DNA from 4 places in the Pantoea sp. X-Soil-ISGK-275 genome. Region 2 is predicted to be linked to each of the others. Evidence: predicted binding sites of a transcription regulator. Region 2 holds the regulator's gene; each other region holds the start of a gene.

Region 1 (5,417 bases), 3.2 Mb from region 2:
CCATACACCGTGCGTGTGGTTTCAGAAATCACCGAATCTAACGGTTCTTCTTCAATGGCTTCCGTGTGCGGTGCTTCTCTGGCACTGATGGACGCTGGTGTACCGATCAAAGCAGCCGTAGCCGGTATTGCGATGGGTCTGGTGAAAGAAGCCGACAACTTTGTGGTTCTGTCTGACATCCTGGGTGACGAAGATCACCTTGGTGACATGGACTTCAAAGTAGCAGGTAGCCGCGATGGTATTACTGCGCTGCAGATGGATATCAAAATCGAAGGCATCACCCGCGAAATCATGCAGGTTGCTCTGAACCAAGCTAAAGGTGCGCGTCTGCACATCCTGAACGTGATGGAACAGGCAATCAGCACGCCGCGTCAGGAAATCTCTGAATTCGCGCCGCGCATTTACACCATCAAAATCAGTTCAGACAAGATCAAAGATGTCATCGGTAAAGGCGGCTCGGTTATCCGTGCGCTGACCGAAGAAACCGGCACCACCATCGAAATCGAAGATGACGGCACCGTGAAGATCGCTGCAACTGATAGCCTGAAAGCCAAAGAAGCCATTCGTCGTATCGAAGAGATCACTGCTGAGATCGAAGTTGGCCGCATTTACTCAGGTAAAGTGACACGTATCGTTGATTTCGGTGCCTTTGTGGCAATCGGCGGCGGTAAAGAAGGTTTGGTTCACATCTCTCAGATCGCCGATAAGCGCGTAGAGAAAGTAACCGACTATCTGCAGATGGGCCAGGAAGTTCCAGTGAAAGTCATGGAAGTGGACCGTCAGGGCCGTGTACGCCTGAGCATCAAAGAAGCGACAGAGCAGAAACCAGCGGAAGAAGTTGCTACCGCTGCATCTGATGCATCTGACGCCGAGTAAGCGTTTACCGATTTACCTCTCCCTGCTTTGCGGGGAGAGGTGTTTAGATCATCGCGAGGGCGGGAATCCTTGTGCACAGCAGGAGGATGACAGGATGGTTGTCCCAATGTTTGTATTCGGGAGTGGGAAATGAAGCCTTTTTTGCGCTGGTGTTTTGTTGCGACAGCTATCACGCTGGCAGGATGCAGCAACTCCAATTGGCGTAAGAACGAAGTTCTGGCAGTACCTTTGCAGCCCACACTGCAGCAAGAGGTGATCCTGGCGCGCATGGAACAAATTCTTGCCAGTCGTGCCCTGACCGATGATGAACGCGCACAGCTATTATATGAGCGCGGAGTGTTGTATGATAGTTTGGGTCTGAGGGCACTAGCGCGGAACGATTTTTCGCAAGCGCTGTCTATAAGACCAGATATGCCTGAGGTATTTAATTATCTCGGTATATACTTAACGCAGGCAGGCAATTTTGATGCTGCCTATGAAGCGTTTGATTCTGTACTTGAGCTTGATCCAACTTACAACTATGCGCATTTAAACCGTGGTATCGCCCTCTATTACGGCGGTCGATACAAGTTAGCGCAAGATGATCTGCTGGCGTTTTATCAAGACGATCCTAACGATCCATTCCGCAGCCTTTGGCTCTATCTCGTTGAAAGCGATCTGGATGCCGACAAGGCAAAAGTTACGCTGAGACAGCGTCATGACAAAGCGGTTCGTGATCAATGGGGATGGAATATTGTCGAGTTCTACCTTGGCGACATCAGTGAAAAAACGCTGATGGAACGTCTCAAGGCGGACGCAACGGATAACACCTCGCTCGCTGAACATCTCAGTGAAACCAACTTCTATTTAGGTAAGTACTACCTAAGTCTGGGGGAGAAGGACGACGCGAAAGCGTTGTTCAAACTGGCGGTGGCCAACAACGTAAACAACTTTGTTGAGCACCGATACGCATTGTTGGAACTGGCGCAACTCGGCCAGACACAAGACGATTTATCAGAATCTGACCAGCAATAGCTGACGAACTTTTATTGCCTGAATTCCTGTAAAGTCATCATCTTCAGAGATGAGGGCTTTTCTGTTCGTCAAAACTTCTAATTTGAGCCGGTTCACACTTTTTGATGAAAATTACTGAAAGTTTTCACGACGAGTTATGTAGACTGGCCGCCGCAATCTAAGAGGCACGTGTACTACATGACTGATATTCAAACCACTTTTGCTGACCTTGGCCTGAACGCCGACATCCTCGAATCACTGAACGGTATGGGCTACGTAAAGCCTTCTCCAATCCAGGCTGAGTGTATTCCTCACCTGCTGGCTGGCCGTGACGTGTTGGGTATGGCGCAGACCGGTAGTGGTAAAACCGCGGCTTTCTCACTGCCGCTGCTAAACAACATTGATCCTACTGTTAAAGCACCGCAAATTTTGGTGCTGGCACCGACCCGCGAATTGGCGGTACAGGTTGCTGAAGCCGTCACAGAATTCTCTAAACACATGCGTGGCATTAACGTTGTAGCCCTGTACGGTGGCCAACGTTATGACGTACAGCTGCGCGCACTGCGTCAGGGACCACAAGTTGTTGTGGGTACGCCTGGTCGTCTGCTGGATCACCTGAAGCGTGGCACGTTAGATCTGTCTAACCTGCGCGGTCTGGTGCTGGACGAAGCTGATGAAATGCTGCGTATGGGCTTCATCGAAGACGTTGAAACCATCATGGCGCAGATTCCAGACGGTCATCAGACCGCGCTGTTCTCAGCAACCATGCCAGAAGCGATTCGTCGTATTACTAAGCGCTTCATGAAAGATCCACAGGAAGTGCGCATCCAGTCAAGCCTGACTACGCGCCCAGACATTTCTCAGTCTTACTGGACCGCTTACGGCCGTAAAACTGACGCGCTGGTTCGCTTCCTGGAAGCAGAAGATTTCGATGCAGCTATCATCTTCGTGCGTACCAAAAATGCCACGCTGGAAGTGGCCGAAGCGCTGGAGCGCAGCGGTTACAACAGCGCAGCACTGAACGGTGACATGAACCAGGCACTGCGTGAGCAGACGCTGGAGCGTTTGAAAGATGGTCGTCTCGACATCCTGATCGCGACCGACGTTGCTGCACGTGGTCTGGACGTTGAGCGTATCAGCCTGGTCGTAAACTTTGATATCCCAATGGATGCAGAGTCTTACGTTCACCGTATCGGTCGTACCGGCCGTGCAGGTCGTGCAGGTCGTGCGCTGCTGTTCGTTGAGAACCGCGAGCGTCGTCTGCTGCGCAACATCGAACGCACCATGAAGCTGACCATTCCAGAAGTTGAGCTGCCAAACGCAGAACTGCTGGGTGAGCGCCGTCTGGCTAAGTTCGCAGCTAAAGTACAGCAGCAGCTGGAAAGCAGCGATCTGGACCAGTACCGCGCACTGCTGAGCAAAATGCAGCCGGGCGAAGATCTGGATATCGAAACGCTGGCCGCAGCACTGCTGAAAATGGCTCAGGGCGAACGTCCACTGATTCTGCCACCAGAAGCACCGCGTCCAGCGCGTCGTGAGTTCAGCGATCGTCCTGACCGTGGTGAGCGTCGCGATTCACGTGATTCTCGTGGTCCACGCGAAAGCCGTGACAGCCGCGATGGCGATCGTCCACGTCGTGAACGTCGTGACGTTGGCGAAATGCAGCTGTACCGCATCGAAGTAGGCCGCGATGATGGTGTTGAAGTTCGTCACATCGTGGGCGCGATCGCTAACGAAGGCGACATCAGCAGCCGTTACATCGGTAACATCAAGCTGTTCGGCACTCACTCAACTATCGAGCTGCCGAAAGGCATGCCGGGCGAAGTACTGCAGCACTTCACGCGTACGCGTATTCTGAACAAGCCGATGAATATGCAGCTGATGGGTGATGCACCAGTGCACGAGCGTAGCGAACGTCGTCCATCTGCTGGCGGCGAACGTCGTGGCAATGGCGCACCGCGCGGTGAGGGTGCTCCACGTGGCGAAGGCGCTCCACGTCGCTTCTCCGAGCGTCGTGAAGGTGGCCGCGAAGGCGGACGCTTCAGCCGTGAAGGTGGCCGTGGCCCACGTCCAGAAGGCGCAGCTGCACCACGTCGTCGTGACGCATAAGCGTTAAACGCTGAAAGTAAAAAGGGACGCTGATGCGTCCCTTTTTTATGCCTGTGGAAAGTAAAGTTTACACGCCGCCGGCAATCAGCACGCGTTCACCACTAACATATGCCGCCTCTTCCGATGCCAGAAACAGCGCGACTTGCGCCACATCTTCCGGCAAGCCAAAGCGTCCAAGTGGGGTAGCGGCAATCAGCTGTGCTTTCAACTCCGGATGCATCTTCTTCACCGCCAGCAAACCTTCGGTCAAAATAATGCCGGGTGCTAACGCATTGACGCGAATATTGCGTGGCCCAAGCTCGCGTGCGAGGCCTTGCGTTAAGGTATCGATCGCGCCTTTAGTTGCCGCCCACAGCACCGAACCGGGCGTGCTGCGTTGGCTATTTAAGGCGCTTAGATTGATGATGGAACCGCCGCGTGCGGGGAAATGTTTTGCCGCCTGCTGACACACCAGCAAGGTGCCCAGCAGATTCACATTCAGCTGCTGCTGCATTTCGCTGATGCTAAGGTCGGCAAAGTCACCGTGGTGAAAAATGCCGGCGTTATTCACTACAATATCGGGTACGCCAAACTGCTCAATGCTGCTAGCGAACAGGCGCTGCACATCGGCCTCGCGTGAGATATCAGCCTGGACGGCAATGGCGTCGCTACCCAGCGCCTGGATGTCGGTCACCACATCCGCCGCACCCACTTCGTCCTGAAGATAATTCACCACCACCCGAGCACCGGCCGCCGCGAAAGTCATGGCGATAGCGGCACCAATGCCTTTCGAAGCGCCCGTCACCAGCGCAATTTTGCCTTCAAGTGTTTTCATCGTGTCTCTCCACCTGAGATTTCGGGGAAGATAAAGCATGCGCTGTCCATACAATCGGGCGGTAGCGCAATCCTGCAAGCTTCTTGCACGATCCTGCAAATCTGCTGCTCAAGGACTAGGCGCAAAGCCAGCGACAAGCGAGAATATCAACTCAGTGATTTCTTATCGCGGAGCGCAGAACGCATGATTCATCAGGAACAATGGCAGCAGTTGGTGGCAATCATTGCCCGCCACGCGCCGCAGGATGGTCGTCACTATTGCCCAATCGATTTTCTCTCTTTCGGCCGCAGCTCTCAGCCCACCAGTTTGGCGCATGTGGCGACCTGGGCCAGTTTTGCCCTGATCGCGCAGGGGCAAAAAGCGCTGCGCATGGGCGATGAAGTGATGCATTACGGGCCGGGCGATTTACTGCTGGTGACGCTCGATATGCCGGTGCAATCCTGCGTGGTCATGGCGACGCCAGAGAAGCCGAATCTCGGCGTGGGCATCACCATCAACGAAACGCGTCTGATGCGTTATCTGGAACACTTTCCACACCATCATCTCGGCAGCACGGCGGTTAGCGAGCGCGGTATCGCCGTGCATAAAGTTGCGCCGCCGTTGGTGGATGCAGTGATGCGTTTGG
Region 2 (5,417 bases):
TGTCGTTGGAAGGCGTGCAGTTCCATCCGGAAAGCATCCTCAGTGAGCAAGGGCATCAGCTGCTGGCTAATTTCCTCAACGCGTAACTTATGTTTGCCTTCGTGTGATTTTTTATGCATATTTTGTGATTATATTTTCACATCAGCTCAACAAATAACCCGATGAGGTCATCAATGGCAGCGGAAAAACTAGCGGTAACCCGGGAAACGTTCGATAACGTTATTTTGCCTGTTTATGCACCTGCGCAGTTTGTGCCGGTAAAAGGTAAAGGCAGCCGAGTGTGGGATCAGCAGGGCAAAGAGTATATCGATTTCTCTGGCGGCATCGCGGTGACTGCATTGGGCCATTGTCATCCGGCGCTGGTGGAAACGCTGAAAACCCAGGGCGAAACCTTGTGGCACACCAGCAACGTGTTCACCAACGAACCAGCGCTGCGTCTGGCGAGTAAATTGATTGCCGCGACCTTTGCCGATCGGGTGTTTTTCGGTAACTCCGGTGCGGAAGCCAACGAAGCAGCATTCAAGCTGGCGCGTTATTACGCCTGCAAAAAACACAGCCCGTTCAAAAGCAAAATTATCGCCTTCCATAACGCCTTCCACGGCCGCACGCTGTTCACCGTGTCGGTTGGCGGCCAGCCGAAATACTCCGATGGTTTCGGTCCAAAACCGGCGGATATCGTGCATGTGCCGTTCAACGATCTCGATGCGGTAAAAGCGGTGATTGACGATCACACCTGCGCCATCGTGGTCGAGCCGATTCAGGGCGAAGGCGGCGTAATGCCGGCCACGCCAGAGTTTATGCAAGGTCTGCGCGCGCTGTGCGATGAACACAATGCGCTGCTGGTGCTGGATGAAGTGCAGAGCGGCATGGGACGTAGCGGCAAACTGTTTGCGTATGAGCATTACGGTATCAAGCCCGATATTATTACCAGCGCGAAAGCGCTGGGCGGCGGTTTCCCGGTCAGTGCGATGTTGACCACTAACGAAATCGCCTCGGTGATGGCGCCGGGCGTTCACGGTACCACTTACGGCGGCAATCCGCTGGCCTGTGCCATCGCTGAAACGGCGCTGGATATCATCAACACGCCAGAAGTACTGGAAGGCGTTGAAGCGCGTCGTCAGCAGTTTGTTGAAGCGCTGCAAGCCATCGACAGCAAATTCGCTATCTTCAGCGAGATTCGTGGCAAAGGGCTGCTGATTGGTGCCGCGCTGAAGCCGCAGTTCGCCAGCAAAGCGCGTGACATCCTCAACGCGTCCGCAGCGGAAGGGCTGATGATTCTCACCGCCGGTACCGACGTGATCCGTTTTGTGCCGTCGCTGGTGATTGAACCTACCGATATCGCCGAAGGCATGACGCGTTTCGCCAGCGCGATTGAAAAGGTGCTGGCCGCTTAATTCGCTTTTGGACGTAACACCTTGAGCCAGCGGCCATGATGCGGTCGCTGGCTCCACGCCAGCGAAGAGATGGTGTGCATCACGTTGAGGTGCTGCAAAATCCGCTTCACATGCTGTTCGACAATCGTCACCGGCCCTTCATTGAGATTCTCCGGTGCTTCCAGAATATTGCTGTCGTTGCCCGGCCCATCATACGCCAGTCGCTGCTGACAACGCTGCAGCGCGATTTCACAGGATTGCAGATAACGTTCCGCCAGCTTGGCCGTCAACATGGTGTGCTCACGCGCCAGAATCGTCATGGCGTTAATGTGCTCGACGATAAACTGACTGTGCGTAACCCACATGCGCATATCTTTCAGGTATTGCAGGTTAAAGCCCGGCTCGCTCGATGCCTGGTTTAATGAGTTGAACAGCGCGTTGTGCGCCTGATTAACCTTCATGCGCTGATAAGCCAGTTTCTCCGGCGACTGTTCAGGTCCTAACAATAGTCGCAGCGCCTCCTGATAGGCTTCCAGCGCATCGTGCGCGTTCTTGCGCAGCAGTCCGCTTTGCCACTGTGGCCACAGCCAAATCATCCCGGCGAAGGCAATCAGGCAGCCCATCAAGGTATCCATCATGCGCGGCAGCAGAAACTGTGCGCCGTTGAGCGACAGCAGCTGCAGCGAATACACCGCCGTGACGGTGAAGCCAATCATCGACCAGCCGTAATATTTCCGCGTGATCAGATAACTCGCCAGCGTGATCCCTAGCATAAACAGCAGCGTGATCGATTCCGGCACCGCCAGCTGGAGCGACGCGGCGGCGATCAGCAATCCGGCAAAAGTGCCCAGCGCACGGTGCTGGATGCGCACGCGCGTCGCGCTGTAACCGTTCTGGCTGACGAACATGATGGTCATCAGAATCCAGTAAGGTTTGGGAATGTTGAAGAACAGCGCCAGCGCGCTGCCAAACATCAGCATCACGGCAAAGCGTGCCGCGGTGCGTAACGCGGTGGATTTGAATGACAGATAACTGCGCAGCGCGGGTAACAGCGGCAAACGGCGCTGGCGATCGGCCATCAGGTCACGCGTGTAGAGCGGCTTCTGCGTACGCAACACGCGGGCGATGCGGCTGAAGTGATACAGGCAGAAGTTGCCGACCGGGTTATCCGGATGCTGGCGCGCAATTTTCTCCAACGCGCCGAGCTGTTTCTCCATATGAAAACGGTCTGGCAGCTGATGGTAGAGAATTGCATCCGCCAGCACGCGCAGTCGCGCCGAGATGATTTTGGCGTTCCAGCGAATCACCGCTTCGGCGTGGCTCTCTTCAACCAGCTTCTGCACCTCTTCCGGCTGATGCAAACTCACCGAGATGTGTTCCTGTAAATCCAGCGCCACCTGGAAAGCGCGCGTCAGGCGTTTGTGGCTGTTATCGCGACTGGCCGACAGCATATGCATTTGCTGGTAGCAGGTGGTGATGAGATCGACCGCCTTTTGCTGACGTGCCAGCAACGGTGGCAGCGCTTTTTCCGGATCGGTCAGCTGCGTCAGTAAGGTGTATTTGGCATCGCAGTAATCCGCCAGCTCGCGGAACAGCAGGCTGAGCGACTCGCGCATCGGCTGCTCTTTCCACAGCCAGAACCAGAACCAGTTGAATAAGCCGTACCACAGCGTGCCGCCAATGTAGAGCAGCGGCGGCACCCACATCGGCATGCGTCCAACCAGGCTGAGCGTGAAAATAGCGGCAATCAAAGTCGCGGGCAGCAATCGTGCATGCAGCGGGCCGATTTCGCCGGTCACGCCAATCAGCAGCGGCAACGCCAGCAAAATCAGCGGCAGCGGAACCTGATAAGCGGTGAGGATTTGCATCAGGAAACTGCCGGTGGCAAACAGCGAACCCCCCACAATCAGGCGTTTGAAGAAGCGTTTGTGCGGCGTATCCAGACCCGCCATGTTGCAGCAGGCCGGCACTAACGAGAACAGCAGCCCTTTTTGCAGATCGCCAAACAGCCAGCCGAGAGCCACAGGCAGGCACAGCACCAGCGTTTGCCGCAGCGCATAGTTAACTTCGGGATGATAGATGATTCGACGCCACATCAGCTCATCGCAAATAGAAACGGCGCGATGTTGCCATCACGCCGTGGGTGAGAAGAAATTAGCGGGTGCCGTAAACGACGATGGTTTTACCGTGTGCAGAGATCAGGTTCTGATCTTCCAGCATTTTCAGGATACGACCCACGGTTTCGCGTGAGCAGCCCACGATCTGACCAATCTCCTGACGGGTGATTTTGATTTGCATCCCGTCTGGGTGAGTCATCGCATCTGGCTGTTTGGCCAGATTTAGCAGCGTTTGCGCGATACGTCCGGTGACATCGAGGAAGGCAAGGTTGCCCACTTTCTCAGATGTCACTTGCAGACGACGCGCCATTTGCGACGAAAGTCGCATTAAAATATCCGGGTTTACCTGAATCAGCTGACGGAATTTTTTGTATGAAATTTCAGCCACTTCGCAGGCAGACTTCGCACGTACCCAGGCACTACGTTCCTGGCCTTCTTCGAAAAGACCGAGTTCGCCGATGAAATCTCCCTGATTGAGGTAGGAGAGAATCATCTCTTTGCCTTCTTCATCTTTAATCAGTACCGCTACGGAACCTTTTACGATGTAGTACAGCGTTTCCGCTTTCTCACCCTGATGGATGAGCGTGCTTTTGGATGGATATTTGTGAATATGGCAATGGGACAGGAACCATTCGAGTGTAGGGTCTGTTTGCGGTTTGCCGAGAACCATTCGCTATTATCCTCTGTTGTAATCGTGCCCAAAACACAGGGGGCATTTTTCCCTGTCAGGCGGTTTAATCGTCGAGCGTTTCCAGTAAAGGAAAAATTATTCCGGGTGGACTCTTAAGCTACGCTTTTGATTCTTCCGGCCTTCGTCTGTGATGACGAAAATATTTTCAGCACTGTTTGTAGCACAGCTTTTGCGAGCTGTCTTGTGTTGTCTCGCTTCAGCACAAGGGGGATTACTCTGGATTGCTGTTTGTCAGGTGAAAGCGTACTCTGGCGGCAAAACCGCCGCTTCAGGAGAGAGAATAATGCAGGCACGAGTGAAATGGGTGGAAGGTCTTACCTTTCTCGGAGAATCCTCATCTGGCCATCAGGTATTAATGGACGGTAATTCCGGTGATAAAGCGCCAAGTCCAATGGAGATGGTGCTGATGGCCGCGGGCGGCTGTAGCGCCATTGATGTGGTGTCGATCCTGCAAAAAGGGCGCAGCAATGTGGCGGATTGCGAAGTGAAACTCACCTCAGAACGCCGTGAAGAAGCGCCACGCATTTTTACCACCATCAACCTGCATTTTATCGTCAGCGGCAAAGCGTTGAGCGATAAAGCGGTTGCGCGCGCGGTTGACCTGTCAGCGGAAAAATATTGCTCGGTGGCGATCATGCTGGGTAAAGGCGTGGAAATTACCCACAGCTATGAGGTTGTCGAGTTGTAATCGGTCGAAGGGGAGGCATTCATGCCTCCCTTTTCACCGCCCGCACCAAACCTATTCAATCCGCTTCCCTTCAATCAGTCGCTGTACCAGCGGCAGCATAATCAGCTCCATCGCCAATCCCATTTTGCCGCCCGGCACCACCAGGGTATTGATGTGGGAAATAAACGATCCCTGAATCATCGCCAGCAGATAGGGGAACGCGATGCCTTCCAGGCCACGGAAATGAATCACCACGAAGCTTTCGTCGAGCGAGGGAATTTCGCGGGCGGCAAACGGGTTTGAGGTATCAACGGTCGGCACGCGCTGGAAGTTAATGTGGGTGCGCGAGAACTGCGGCGTGATGAAGTTAATGTAATCCTCCATCGAACGTACCACCGAATCCATTACTGCTTCGCGTGAATGGCCGCGCTCGCCGGTGTCACGCACCAGCTTCTGAATCCACTCAAGGTTAACAATCGGCACCACACCAACCAGCAGATCGACATGCTCCGCCACATTTTGCTGCTGCGTAACCACGCCGCCGTGCAAGCCTTCATAAAACAGCACAT
Region 3 (5,417 bases), 1.7 Mb from region 2:
CTGTTGGCCTCAACCTTACGAAGGAATAACAATGAACAGTGCCATCATTGCAGGTATTTTCTGGCATCTGGTGGGTGCCGCCAGTGCCGCCTGTTTTTATGCTCCATTTAAGCAGGTGAAAAAGTGGTCCTGGGAAACGATGTGGTCGGTGGGCGGCATTATGTCGTGGCTGATTCTTCCCTGGGCGGTGAGTGCGGTATTACTGCCGAATTTCTGGGCGTATTACGGCAGCTTTAGTTTCTCTCAACTGATGCCGGTGTTTCTGTTTGGTGCTATGTGGGGCATCGGAAACATCAACTACGGGTTGACCATGCGCTACCTCGGCATGTCGATGGGCATTGGGATTGCTATCGGTATCACTTTAGTGGTGGGAACCCTGATGACGCCGCTGCTGCAGGGACGCTTTGTTGAGCTATTCAACTCGACCGGTGGACGTATGACGCTGCTCGGCGTGTTTGTTGCGTTGATTGGTGTGGCGATTGTTTCACGTGCCGGCCTGTTGAAAGAGCGGGCGCTGGGCATCAACGCTGAAGAGTTCAACCTCAAGAAAGGGCTGATTCTGGCCGTAATGTGCGGCATCTTCTCGGCTGGCATGTCGTTTGCAATGGATGCCGCCAAGCCGATGCATGAAGCCGCAGCCAATCTGGGTATCAATCCGTTGTATGTGGCCTTGCCAAGCTATGTGGTGATCATGGGCGGCGGTGCATTAGTCAATCTGGCTTATTGCTTCATCCGTCTGGCGGTAAAAACCGATCTCTCAGTACGCCGTGATTTCTCCGTCGCCAAACCGATGCTGCTGGCCAATATCGCGTTTGCCGTGCTCGGCGGCACCATGTGGTATCTGCAGTTCTTCTTCTACGCCTGGGGCCACGCTAAAATCCCAGCACAGTACGACTTTGTCAGCTGGATGCTGCATATGAGTCTCTACGTGCTGTGCGGTGGCTTGGTTGGTCTGGTGCTGAAAGAGTGGAAATCAGCGGGTCAACGTCCGGTGCGCGTGCTGTCACTGGGTTGTGTGGTGATCATCATTGCTGCCAACATTGTGGGATTAGGGTTAGCAAACTAATAAAAAGCCTGACGCTCACCTCGCGTCAGGCTTTAACTTTTTCAGATGAGAGTTCACGATGCGGCAGGAAGCGCTGCCGCCACGCACTCGGCGTTAAACCGGTTTCCCGCGTAAATACCACCGAAAAGTAGTTACTGTCATCGAAACCGCAACGTGCGGCCACTTCACTGATTAAGCAATCCTGCGTCCGCAGCAGATACTTCGCCTGGCACAGTTGGAGCTGCCGCAAATAGTGACCCACGGTCATACCGGTTTGCTGGCGAAACAGCTGTTTTAACGCGCGCTCGCTTAACTGATTCTGCTGGCAAAACACCGCCAAATCGAATGGACGGCTGATGGCACCTTGCAGCGCCGACATCAGCAGATCCAGTTGCTCACCTTCAGGCAATGCCCAGGGCCGATCGGCAGCATAACCGTGACGACGCAAAATCAGCGCGAGTTGTAAAAACAGCGCTTCGGAGAGTTGAATCGATAGCGAATCACTTTTGCGGCTCTCGCGCTCAAGTTGGCTAATCACGCCACGCGCTAACGCCATCCCGCGCGTGGTCAAACGCCAGCAGCCCGGCGAATCTTCTTCTTGCGGCGGCAACAACTGACTCCAGTCGAGGCCAAGACGAAAGCGATCACGGCAGTAAAGAATGTTATCCAGCGCCAGGTCGTTGACGCTGTCGTAGCTGTGGCAGTCGTTATCGTGAATGTAAAAAACGTCGCCGCAGGTTATCAACCATGGACGATCGTTCAACACATGCAGGCCGTTGCCGCGCCAGACGATAACGATTTCACTGAATTCATGACGATGCGGAGGGAAGGAGGGCTGCGGCATGCGCTCGGCCACAGCAATCGGCAGATTGGTGGCCGGAAAATAGTCTTCGCGCGTTAAGATTAGCGACATGAGGAAACGCTCCCGTTATAACATCTGCTGGCGCTCCGCTCTGGGCGCGCAGCCAAATTCTCGCCGGAACAGTGTGGAGAAGTGGTTGCTGTCACCAAATCCGCACTGGTAGGCAATGTCTGTTATGCGCATATCACTATGACGCAGTAAATGCCGCGCCTGTAACAGGCGAAGCCGATTCAGGTAACGCTGCGGTGTATTGCCGGTTTGCTGCTTCATCTGGCGGTGCAGGGTACGCAGCGACAATGAAAAACGATCGGCTAAGGCATCCCACACAATCTCTTCACTGTAGTGCTCATTGAGCCAGTCGAGCAACCGATGTAAGCGGGCTTCCTGATCCTGTGATTGATCGTTGTGAGCCGCTTCGCGCAACAACACCAACAGTTGCAGGAAAAGTTGTTCCTGACGTGCGTGCCGTTCCAGCGACCACGCATCTTGCTGCTTCATCTGCGTAACGATTTGCAGCGCCTGCGCCATCACTTTGTGATTGATGCGCCAGTGCGATGCGTAGTGGTCCTCTTCTTCGCGCGGCAGAAGATCCTGCAAACCCGAGAGAAAACGGAATGCCGCCGGACTGCGATACAGCACGTTGGTCAGACACAAATTTTCCGTTTGCTCATAAAGATGGCGATCGTGATCGCGCACGAAGCATACGCACCCTGCGGATAAAGCCTGTGGCTGACCGTTAAACACATGAATGCCAGAACCTTGTTCCACCAACACAATTTCATGGAAATCATGATGATGCTCCGGAAATGCCTGCTGCGGCACGCGCGGCTCAATGGCGATGGCGTAATTCCCTTCCGGGAAGAAATCTGCGCTATGTAAAACGGTCATGATTCGCCTCTTTATTTACTCAACTGTTGCCGAGTCTACGCAGGCGCCCCGCACCTTACCTTGAATTTTCACCTTAGTGACGCAGGAAAATGGCCAATTTTTCAAGATCTCACCAGCGATTGACGGAAATGCGGCAAGGCTCACATCTCTCTTCTTGTGTGGTTCTGTGAGCTTTCTCACGAACTTCTTTGTTAGCGTGCCAGTGACTATTACGCACTGGCAGTAAGGGGAAGGTGGCAAAAAGCAGGGATTTCTAATCTGTTGTCATCTCATCACAGGAAGAACACGCCATGAGTATGCGTAACATTGTTGCCATTGATTTAGGCGCATCCAGCGGGCGCGTGATGCTCGCACAATGGAGTTCAGCGAATCAGCAAATCAGCCTGCGCGAAGTTCGTCGCTTCACCAATCAGCGTGTGCGCCGTGCAGATTATGATTGTTGGGATTTGGAGCGACTGGAGCAGGAGATTCGTTTAGGACTGGCTCAGCTAGATGATGAAGGCATCGTGCCGGACAGCATTGGAATCGACACCTGGGGCGTTGATTTGGTATTGCTGGATGCCAACGGCGAGCGCGTCGGCGAGGCGGTAAGCTATCGCGACAAGCGCACGGAAGGGCATATGGCTCAGGCCATTAATGACCTCGGCAAAGGCGCAATCTATCAGCGCACAGGTATTCAGTTCTTGCCGTTTAACACGCTCTATCAACTGCACGCACTGCATCAGCAGCAGCCAGATTGGCAGGAACAAGTGCAGCATGCACTGATGATTCCAGACTATTTGCACTATCGCCTTACCGGGCAGATGAACTGGGAATACACCAACGCCACCACCACACAACTGCTCAATATTCACAGCGGCGAATGGGACAGCGATTTGCTCACCTGGGCTGGCGTGCCGGCTAAATGGTTCGGCAAACCAACGTCGCCAGGCAATACCGTTGGTTACTGGACCAGCGCCAGCGGCAACCACATTCCGGTGATCGCGGTTGCGACGCACGATACAGCGAGTGCGGTTTTGGCCACACCGTTAATGCAGGATGATGCCGCTTATCTCAGCTCAGGAACCTGGTCGCTGATGGGGATTGAGAGTTTGCAGCCTTGTGTCAGCACGGCGGCGCTCAATGCCAACATCACCAATGAAGGTGGAGCAGAAGGCTATCGTGTTCTGAAAAACATTATGGGTTTGTGGCTGCTGCAATGTGTCTGCACCGAGTTGCACATCACCGATCTCTGCTCGCTGATCAAAGACGCTGAAAAAGAATCTGCCTGTCGTGCGCTGGTTAACCCCAATCACAGTCGTTTTATCAATCCAGACAGCATGGTTCAGGAGATTCAGAACGCCTGCGTCGAACAGAACATGCCCGTTCCGCAGACGCCTGCCGCGCTGGCCCGCACCATCTTTGACAGTCTGGCCTTGCTCTATCGCCAGGTGATTGGTGAACTCGGCACATTACGCGCTGCACCGCTGCGTCAGCTGCATGTGGTGGGCGGCGGCAGCCAGAATCCGCTGTTAAACCAATTGTGTGCCGATGCCTGCCAGCTGCCGGTATTGGCCGGGCCGATTGAAGCTTCGACGCTCGGTAACGTCGGCTGCCAGCTCATTGCCTTAGGCGAACTGCGTGACGTCAGCGATTTACGCCGCTGCATTAGCCAAAACTTCCCGTTAGAAAAATATGAACCGTTGAACAACAGCGCCTTCGCTGCCCATCAGGCACGCTTTGCCGCGCTCAGCCAACCTGCTAAGGAACTTGCATATGACTAAGCTGATTGAACAGGCCTTCGAACTGGCCAAACAACGCTACGCCGCCATTGGTGTGGATGTGGAACAGGTAATGGCACAGCTGGATGGCATTCCGGTCTCGATGCACTGCTGGCAAGGTGATGACGTGCGCGGCTTCGAAAATCCGAACGGTGAACTGACCGGCGGTATTCAGGCTACCGGTAACTATCCGGGCCGCGCGCGTAATGCTGATGAGCTGCGTTCTGATGTTGAAAAAGCGATGTCACTCATTCCAGGTGCCAAGCGTCTTAACCTGCATGCGATCTATCTGGAGAGCGATAAGCCGGTTGATCGTGATGCGATTGAACCGAAACACTTCAGCAACTGGGTGGAATGGGCGAAGACGCACAAGTTGGGCCTCGACTTTAATCCAAGCTGCTTCTCCCATCCACTGAGTGCCGATGGCTTTACCTTGTCACACGCCGACAAAGGGATTCGCCAGTTCTGGATCGATCACTGCAAGGCCAGCCGTCGCATCTCGGCGCACTTTGGTGAGCAACTGGGTACCGCATCCGTCATGAACATCTGGGTGCCGGACGGCATGAAAGACCTCACCGTCGATCGCCTCGCACCACGTCAACGCCTGGCAAGTGCGCTTGATGAAGTAATCAGTGAAAAGCTCAACCCTGCGCATCACATCGATGCGGTAGAGAGCAAACTGTTTGGTATCGGTGCGGAAAGTTACACCGTGGGCTCCAATGAGTTCTGCCTGGGCTATGCCAGCAGCCGCCAGACCGCACTAACGCTGGATGCCGGCCACTTCCACCCAACCGAAGTGATTTCAGATAAGATCTCCACGGCGATGCTTTATGTGCCGCGCCTGCTGCTGCACGTAAGCCGT
Region 4 (5,417 bases), 1.7 Mb from region 2:
CCGGTCATCTGGATGACGCCGTTATTTTGCGCAAAAGTGGTGTTGGGAAAGGCAGAAAATACGGCGGCGAGCAAACAGCTGATGCCATCGGCGAAAATACCGCCCTGCATGCGGCGCTCAAATGCTTCGCCTTCAATCGGCTGCTGCGACAACATGCAGTTCGCCGTAAGATCGCCCACCGCTTCAATTACGGCAATCACCGATACCAGCGCGATGGGAATAAAGATGGTCCAGTCAAAGGCAAAACCAAAACGGAACAGTTCTGGCAACACCAGCCACGGCGTATCGCCCATTGGCTTGAGGGTGAGATGACCGGTTAACGCTGAGGCGATACAGCCCGCTGCAATGCCAGCAACCACGGCAACCAGCCGCGTCCAGCGATTTTGCGAACGGTTAAGGACGATTATCACCAGCAGGGTCAAGGCGCCGAGCGCCAGATTACCCGGTGCGCCAAAATTGCTGGCGTTATGGCCACCAGCCCAATCGGTGATGCTGACTTTGATCAGGCTGATGCCAATCAATGTGATCACGGTACCGGTGACCACCGGCGTCAACACTTTGCGCAATGGCGCGATGCAGCGGCTGATTAGCATCGGAATCATCGCCGCCACCAGGTTGCAGCCAAAGATCATCGCCATGATCTCTTCCGGCGATCCACCGCGCGCTTTGACCATCAATCCGCCCGACAAAATCACGCCCAGAAAGGCAAAACTGGTGCCCTGCAGGCAGATCATGCCGGCGCCAATGCCCATAAAGCGGCGCGCCTGCAGGAATGTACCCAAACCGGAAACCAACAGCGACATGCTGATCAGATAAGGGATCCATGTCTGCAATCCCAAAACGGAACCAATAATCAGCGGCGGCGTAATTATGCCGACGACGCTGGCCAGCACATGTTGCAGTGCGGCACAAAATGCAGGCAATGGACCGATGCGGTCATTCAGCCCATACAACAAACCTTTCTCATCTGATTGCGACATACAGGTGCTCCGGCAAGATATTCATCAGAGCAGCTGATGCATGAATCACGCCAGAGAAGAGTGTTCAATAAAATGCGGGGAGTAAAGGATTGAATAATAGAGGAATTAATTCGTTAAAAAGGATGGCTGAATCTGAATCGTTAGATTCAGCCATTGATCATTTGCGACACTTTGTTTCATCAGGCCGCAGGCTTTGCACTGTTGTCGTGCGTAATATTGTCATCGAGCAGGGAAATATCCAGATAACCGCTCAGTTCCCGCTGCTCTGCACGCGGCAGGTAAGGCAACTCGCCTAATAAAGGTGCACCTAGCTTCTCGCTCAAAACATTAATAATTTCAGCGTAATGCGCCAGGCCGGGATTAATACGGTTTGCTACCCAACCCGCCAGTTGCAATCCATCCTGCGCAATGGCCTCGGCGGTCAGTAAAGCGTGGCTGATGCAACCTTCCTTAATGCCTACAACCAACACAACCGGTAAATGCTCCTGTCGCACCCAATCAGACAACGGCTGCAAGTCGTTCATTAGGCTGCGCCAGCCGCCGGTGCCTTCCACCACCACGCGCGCTGCGTTAGCCTGTAAATCGTTAAGACTGCGAGTGAGTAATGGATAATCAATGCGCTGCGTCGGGCTGGTGCTGATTTCATCCTCTTCCAGGGCGATTGGATTAACGGCGGAATAAGTGAGAGTGAGGCCCGAAGCCTGCTGTAACAGCAGTGCATCTTTATTACGTAAGCCTTCGGGTGTGCGCTGTGCGCTTTTGGCGACAGGTTTAAAACCTGCGGCGCAGAGATTCGCCTTGGCAAAGCACTGTAATAACGCTCGAGATACCACGGTTTTACCCACCGCGGTGTCGGTACCGGTGACAAAAAGCGTTTTCACCATTCTCCTCCTTCATTAAAGCGATGTGTAACGTGCGAAGGAGGCAGTTTAAGGAAATGTTTCCGCGGGCAGATTGCGTTAGGACAAACTTAAGGTGAGCTGTCATTATCCCTGCAACAGTTTTACCAATAAATGGCCGCTATAGAGCGCGTCTTTTATCAGTGCGGCGCCGCCAAAAGTGCCGGGATCGCTGAAAGCCGTTGGTGTGAGCTGGATTTCACTACTATAAGCGGGTAACGCCTGTTGACGAATGGTACTACTCACCGCAGGAAACAGCACATCGGCGGCTTGATTAAGCGGCGAACCAATAAGGATTTGTTGAGGATTAAAGATGTTTACCATCATCGCCAGCATGCGGCCAATGTGATGTCCGACGCCAGCAATCACATCACGCGCCAGACGATCGCCCTGCTGCGCGGCGGCGCATAAGCTCTCAATCGTCAACGGAGTCTGATGCAGCAAACTGTCTGGCTGCGACGGCAAACGCTGGGCGGTGAGAGTAAGCAAGCTTCCGATGCTGGCGACGGTTTCCAGACAGCCATTATTGCCGCAATAACATTGCTGGCCGTAAGGATCGATTTGCGTATGACCAATCTCCACCAGCGTACGGCCATTTTTATGCAGTAGTTGTCCGCCGCTGATCACGCCCGCACCGACGGTTTCATCGATCACAATCTGAATGACATGTTGTGCGCCGCTGGATGCGCCAAACAGTGATTCGGCTAACGTCCAGGCAGAAATATCATGCTGCACGAACACCGGCAAACCGGTGCGCTGCGCCAGCGTTTCTCCCAGTGGCATATCCTGCACGTCGTAACCCGGCATACGATGTACCACGCCAGAAGCCGCGTTGATCAATCCCGGCAAAGTAATGGCGATGGCGGTCAAACGCTCCAGCTTGCTTTGATGACGAATAAAGAAGTCATTTACCAAATTCAGCAAGGTTTGCAGCAGCGGTTTTTCGGCGCTGGCGTGCAGCGGCAAGCGATCTTCCTGCAGCGCGCGGCTGCTGAGATCGCGCAGCGTTAGCGTAATGAATCCGGGCTGAATGCGTACGGCGAGATAGTGCCAGGCGAGCGTATCGAGGATCAAACCAATCGCTGGACGACCGCGACTGCCGGGTTCCTGAAACTCGGTTTCCTGTACCAGATGGGCATCGAGCATTTCACGCACGATTTTGGTAATGCTGGCGGGTGCTAACTGGGCACGTTTAGAAAGCTCAATACGCGAAATCGGGCCGTAAAGGTCAATCAGTCGGTAAACCACACCTGCGTTGGTCTGTTTTATCTGATCAATATGACCAGGTTGACTGTACAGATTCACGCCCTGCTCCCATTATTTTCGCGCTTCTAAATAAACAGCAGCTATGGTGATGCAGATTGACCAGCAGCGTCAAATATTTGATTAGAAATGTGATTTATCGCACATAAAGTTTATGTCCTGCTTCACCCGCTGGTTTAATTCTCCGCATTTTGCAGCATCAGCGACATCATGTTGGTCATTTGCGCCGTCGGTTCTCGAGTAGTTGACCAGACCAGCCAAACCTCAGAAATCGCGTCGTTCTCCTGCAAAGGGATCCACACCACATCGGCCAAACGTGCACGGCGGAACGACGCCGGCAGAATTGACACGCCAAGACCGGTTGCCACCAACCCCAGAATAGTCATCGCCTCGCCCACTTCCTGAGTAATAAACGGTTTGATTTGATAACGATGCAGCAGCGCCAGAATTTCACCGTACAACGCGGTGCCGCCTTGCGGATCGAAAAATACAAATGGCTCGTTAGCTAATGCCTGAATGGAAATCGACTCCGCATCGGCCAGCGGATGCGCCCAATGCACCACCGCGCACAGCGGCTCACGCAGTAACACGCGGTGTTGCAGATCGCTGGGCAACGGCGTATTGCGCATCACACCGAGATCGAGTCGATCGTCATGCAGTGGCGCAAGCTGCTGGCGCGTGTTGTTCTCCTGCATCTGAATGTGCACTTCTGGCCAACGCTGGCGGAATTGATACAGCGCATCTGAAACCAGACCAGTAAACGGCGCTGACGAGGTAAAGCCAATGCGCAACTCGCCTTCCTGACCGGTGTGCACGCGTGCGGCGCGGCGCGCTGCCTGTTCAACCTGCAACAAAATGCCACGCGCATCCTGCAAAAACAGCGCGCCAGCGGGCGTGATCTGCACGCTGCGGTTGGTGCGGGTAAACAGCTGCGCACCAATTTCCTGTTCCAGCTGCTGAATCTGCTGACTCAACGGCGGTTGTGAAATATTCAGGCGCTGCGCGGCACGACCAAAATGCAGCTCTTCGGCGACGGCAATGAAATAGCGTAGATGGCGCAATTCGACATTCATATTTTAAACGTCTCATTTAAGATTATTAATATATTGTACAACCTATTAACCCTTTCCTACAGTAACCCTATGATGATTCTAACGAGGATGTTCCGTGAGTCGCTCTTCCCAGGCAGTGATACTCGATGAAGACGAGTTGTCCGTAAAGCCTGCTTCAACTGCAACCCCTTCAGAGTGGATTGAACGCGGATCGCCGCAGTTTATGCGTGTAACGCTGGCGCTGTTCTCCGCCGGTCTTGCCACTTTCGCTTTACTGTATTGCGTGCAGCCGATTCTGCCGGTGCTATCGCAGCAGTTTGGCGTTTCTCCGGCGCAAAGCAGTATTTCTCTCTCGCTCTCTACCGGCTTAATGGCGTTGGGATTGCTATTTACCGGGCCGCTATCGGATGCCATTGGGCGTAAATCGGTGATGGTTACCGCACTGTTGCTCGCCGCCATCTGCACTTTGATTTCCGCTACCATGAGTAGCTGGCAAGGCATTTTGCTGATGCGCGCGCTGATTGGCTTATCGCTGAGCGGCGTTGCGGCCGTTGGCATGACCTATCTGAGTGAAGAGATTCATCCACGCGTTATCGCCTTTTCCATGGGGCTGTATATCAGCGGTAACTCGATTGGTGGCATGAGTGGAAGATTGTTAACTGGCGTACTGACCGATTTCTTCTCTTGGCGCGTTGCGGTGGGCGTCATTGGGTGCTTCGCGTTGGCGGGTGCGCTGATGTTCTGGAAAATTCTGCCTGCATCCCGACATTTTCGTCCGGCGTCGCTGCGACCGCGCAGTTTATTGATCAACTTCCGTCTGCACTGGCGCGATAAAGGTTTGCCGCTGCTGTTCGCGGAGGGCTTCCTGCTGATGGGCGCGTTCGTCACGCTGTTCAACTACATCGGGTATCGCCTGTTAAGTGCGCCGTGGTCACTGAGTCAGGCGGTGGTTGGATTATTGTCGGTGGTGTATCTGACCGGTTCATGGAGTTCACCAAAAGCGGGCGCGATGACCAGCCGTTTTGGACGCGGTCCTGTGATGATTGGCGCGACTGCAATTATGCTGGCGGGATTGCTGCTGACGGCGTTTAACTCGCTGTGGCTGATTTTGCCCGGCATGATGCTATTCACCGCCGGATTCTTTGCGGCACACTCGGTTGCCAGCGGCTGGATTGGCCCGCGCGCGCGTCGTGCTAAAGGCCAGGCATCGTCACTTTATCTGT

Evidence for each region. The regulator CRP, encoded in region 2, controls carbon source genes, mostly activating them, when cyclic AMP is high. The targets are predictions, from matches to a motif close to ATGTGANNNNNNTCACAT.
Region 1: a site for CRP is predicted at 1,971-1,988, ahead of yrbN (protein YrbN). Genes of this name have one in related genera too.
Region 3: a site for CRP is predicted at 2,924-2,941, ahead of rhaB (rhamnulokinase). Genes of this name have one in related genera too.
Region 4: a site for CRP is predicted at 3,272-3,289, ahead of mlc (sugar metabolism global transcriptional regulator Mlc). Genes of this name have one in related genera too.

The regions. Positions count from the first base shown of each region.
Region 1 covers NZ_AP035976.1:668,531-673,947, forward strand. The annotation lists gene pnp (polyribonucleotide nucleotidyltransferase) at 1-876, shown strand, start outside; gene nlpI (lipoprotein NlpI) at 1,006-1,890, shown strand; gene yrbN (protein YrbN) at 1,995-2,051, shown strand; gene AC6I8A_RS03015 (DEAD/DEAH family ATP-dependent RNA helicase) at 2,068-3,978, shown strand; gene AC6I8A_RS03020 (SDR family NAD(P)-dependent oxidoreductase) at 4,046-4,792, opposite strand; gene AC6I8A_RS03025 (AraC family transcriptional regulator) at 4,976-5,417, shown strand, end outside.
Region 2 covers NZ_AP035976.1:3,850,925-3,856,341, reverse strand. The annotation lists gene AC6I8A_RS17975 (aminodeoxychorismate synthase component II) at 1-86, shown strand, start outside; gene argD (bifunctional acetylornithine/succinyldiaminopimelate transaminase) at 174-1,394, shown strand; gene AC6I8A_RS17965 (YccS/YhfK family putative transporter) at 1,391-3,469, opposite strand; gene crp (cAMP-activated global transcriptional regulator CRP) at 3,528-4,160, opposite strand; gene AC6I8A_RS17955 (OsmC family protein) at 4,465-4,869, shown strand; gene AC6I8A_RS17950 (phosphoribulokinase) at 4,921-5,417, opposite strand, start outside.
Region 3 covers NZ_AP035976.1:2,142,095-2,147,511, reverse strand. The annotation lists gene rhaT (L-rhamnose/proton symporter RhaT) at 32-1,066, shown strand; gene rhaR (HTH-type transcriptional activator RhaR) at 1,092-1,958, opposite strand; gene rhaS (HTH-type transcriptional activator RhaS) at 1,974-2,795, opposite strand; gene rhaB (rhamnulokinase) at 3,086-4,558, shown strand; gene AC6I8A_RS09990 (L-rhamnose isomerase) at 4,551-5,417, shown strand, end outside.
Region 4 covers NZ_AP035976.1:2,131,648-2,137,064, forward strand. The annotation lists gene AC6I8A_RS09935 (nucleobase:cation symporter-2 family protein) at 1-980, opposite strand, end outside; gene bioD (dethiobiotin synthase) at 1,160-1,861, opposite strand; gene mlc (sugar metabolism global transcriptional regulator Mlc) at 1,967-3,184, opposite strand; gene AC6I8A_RS09950 (LysR family transcriptional regulator) at 3,319-4,215, opposite strand; gene ynfM (multidrug efflux MFS transporter YnfM/SxtP(Kp)) at 4,310-5,417, shown strand, end outside.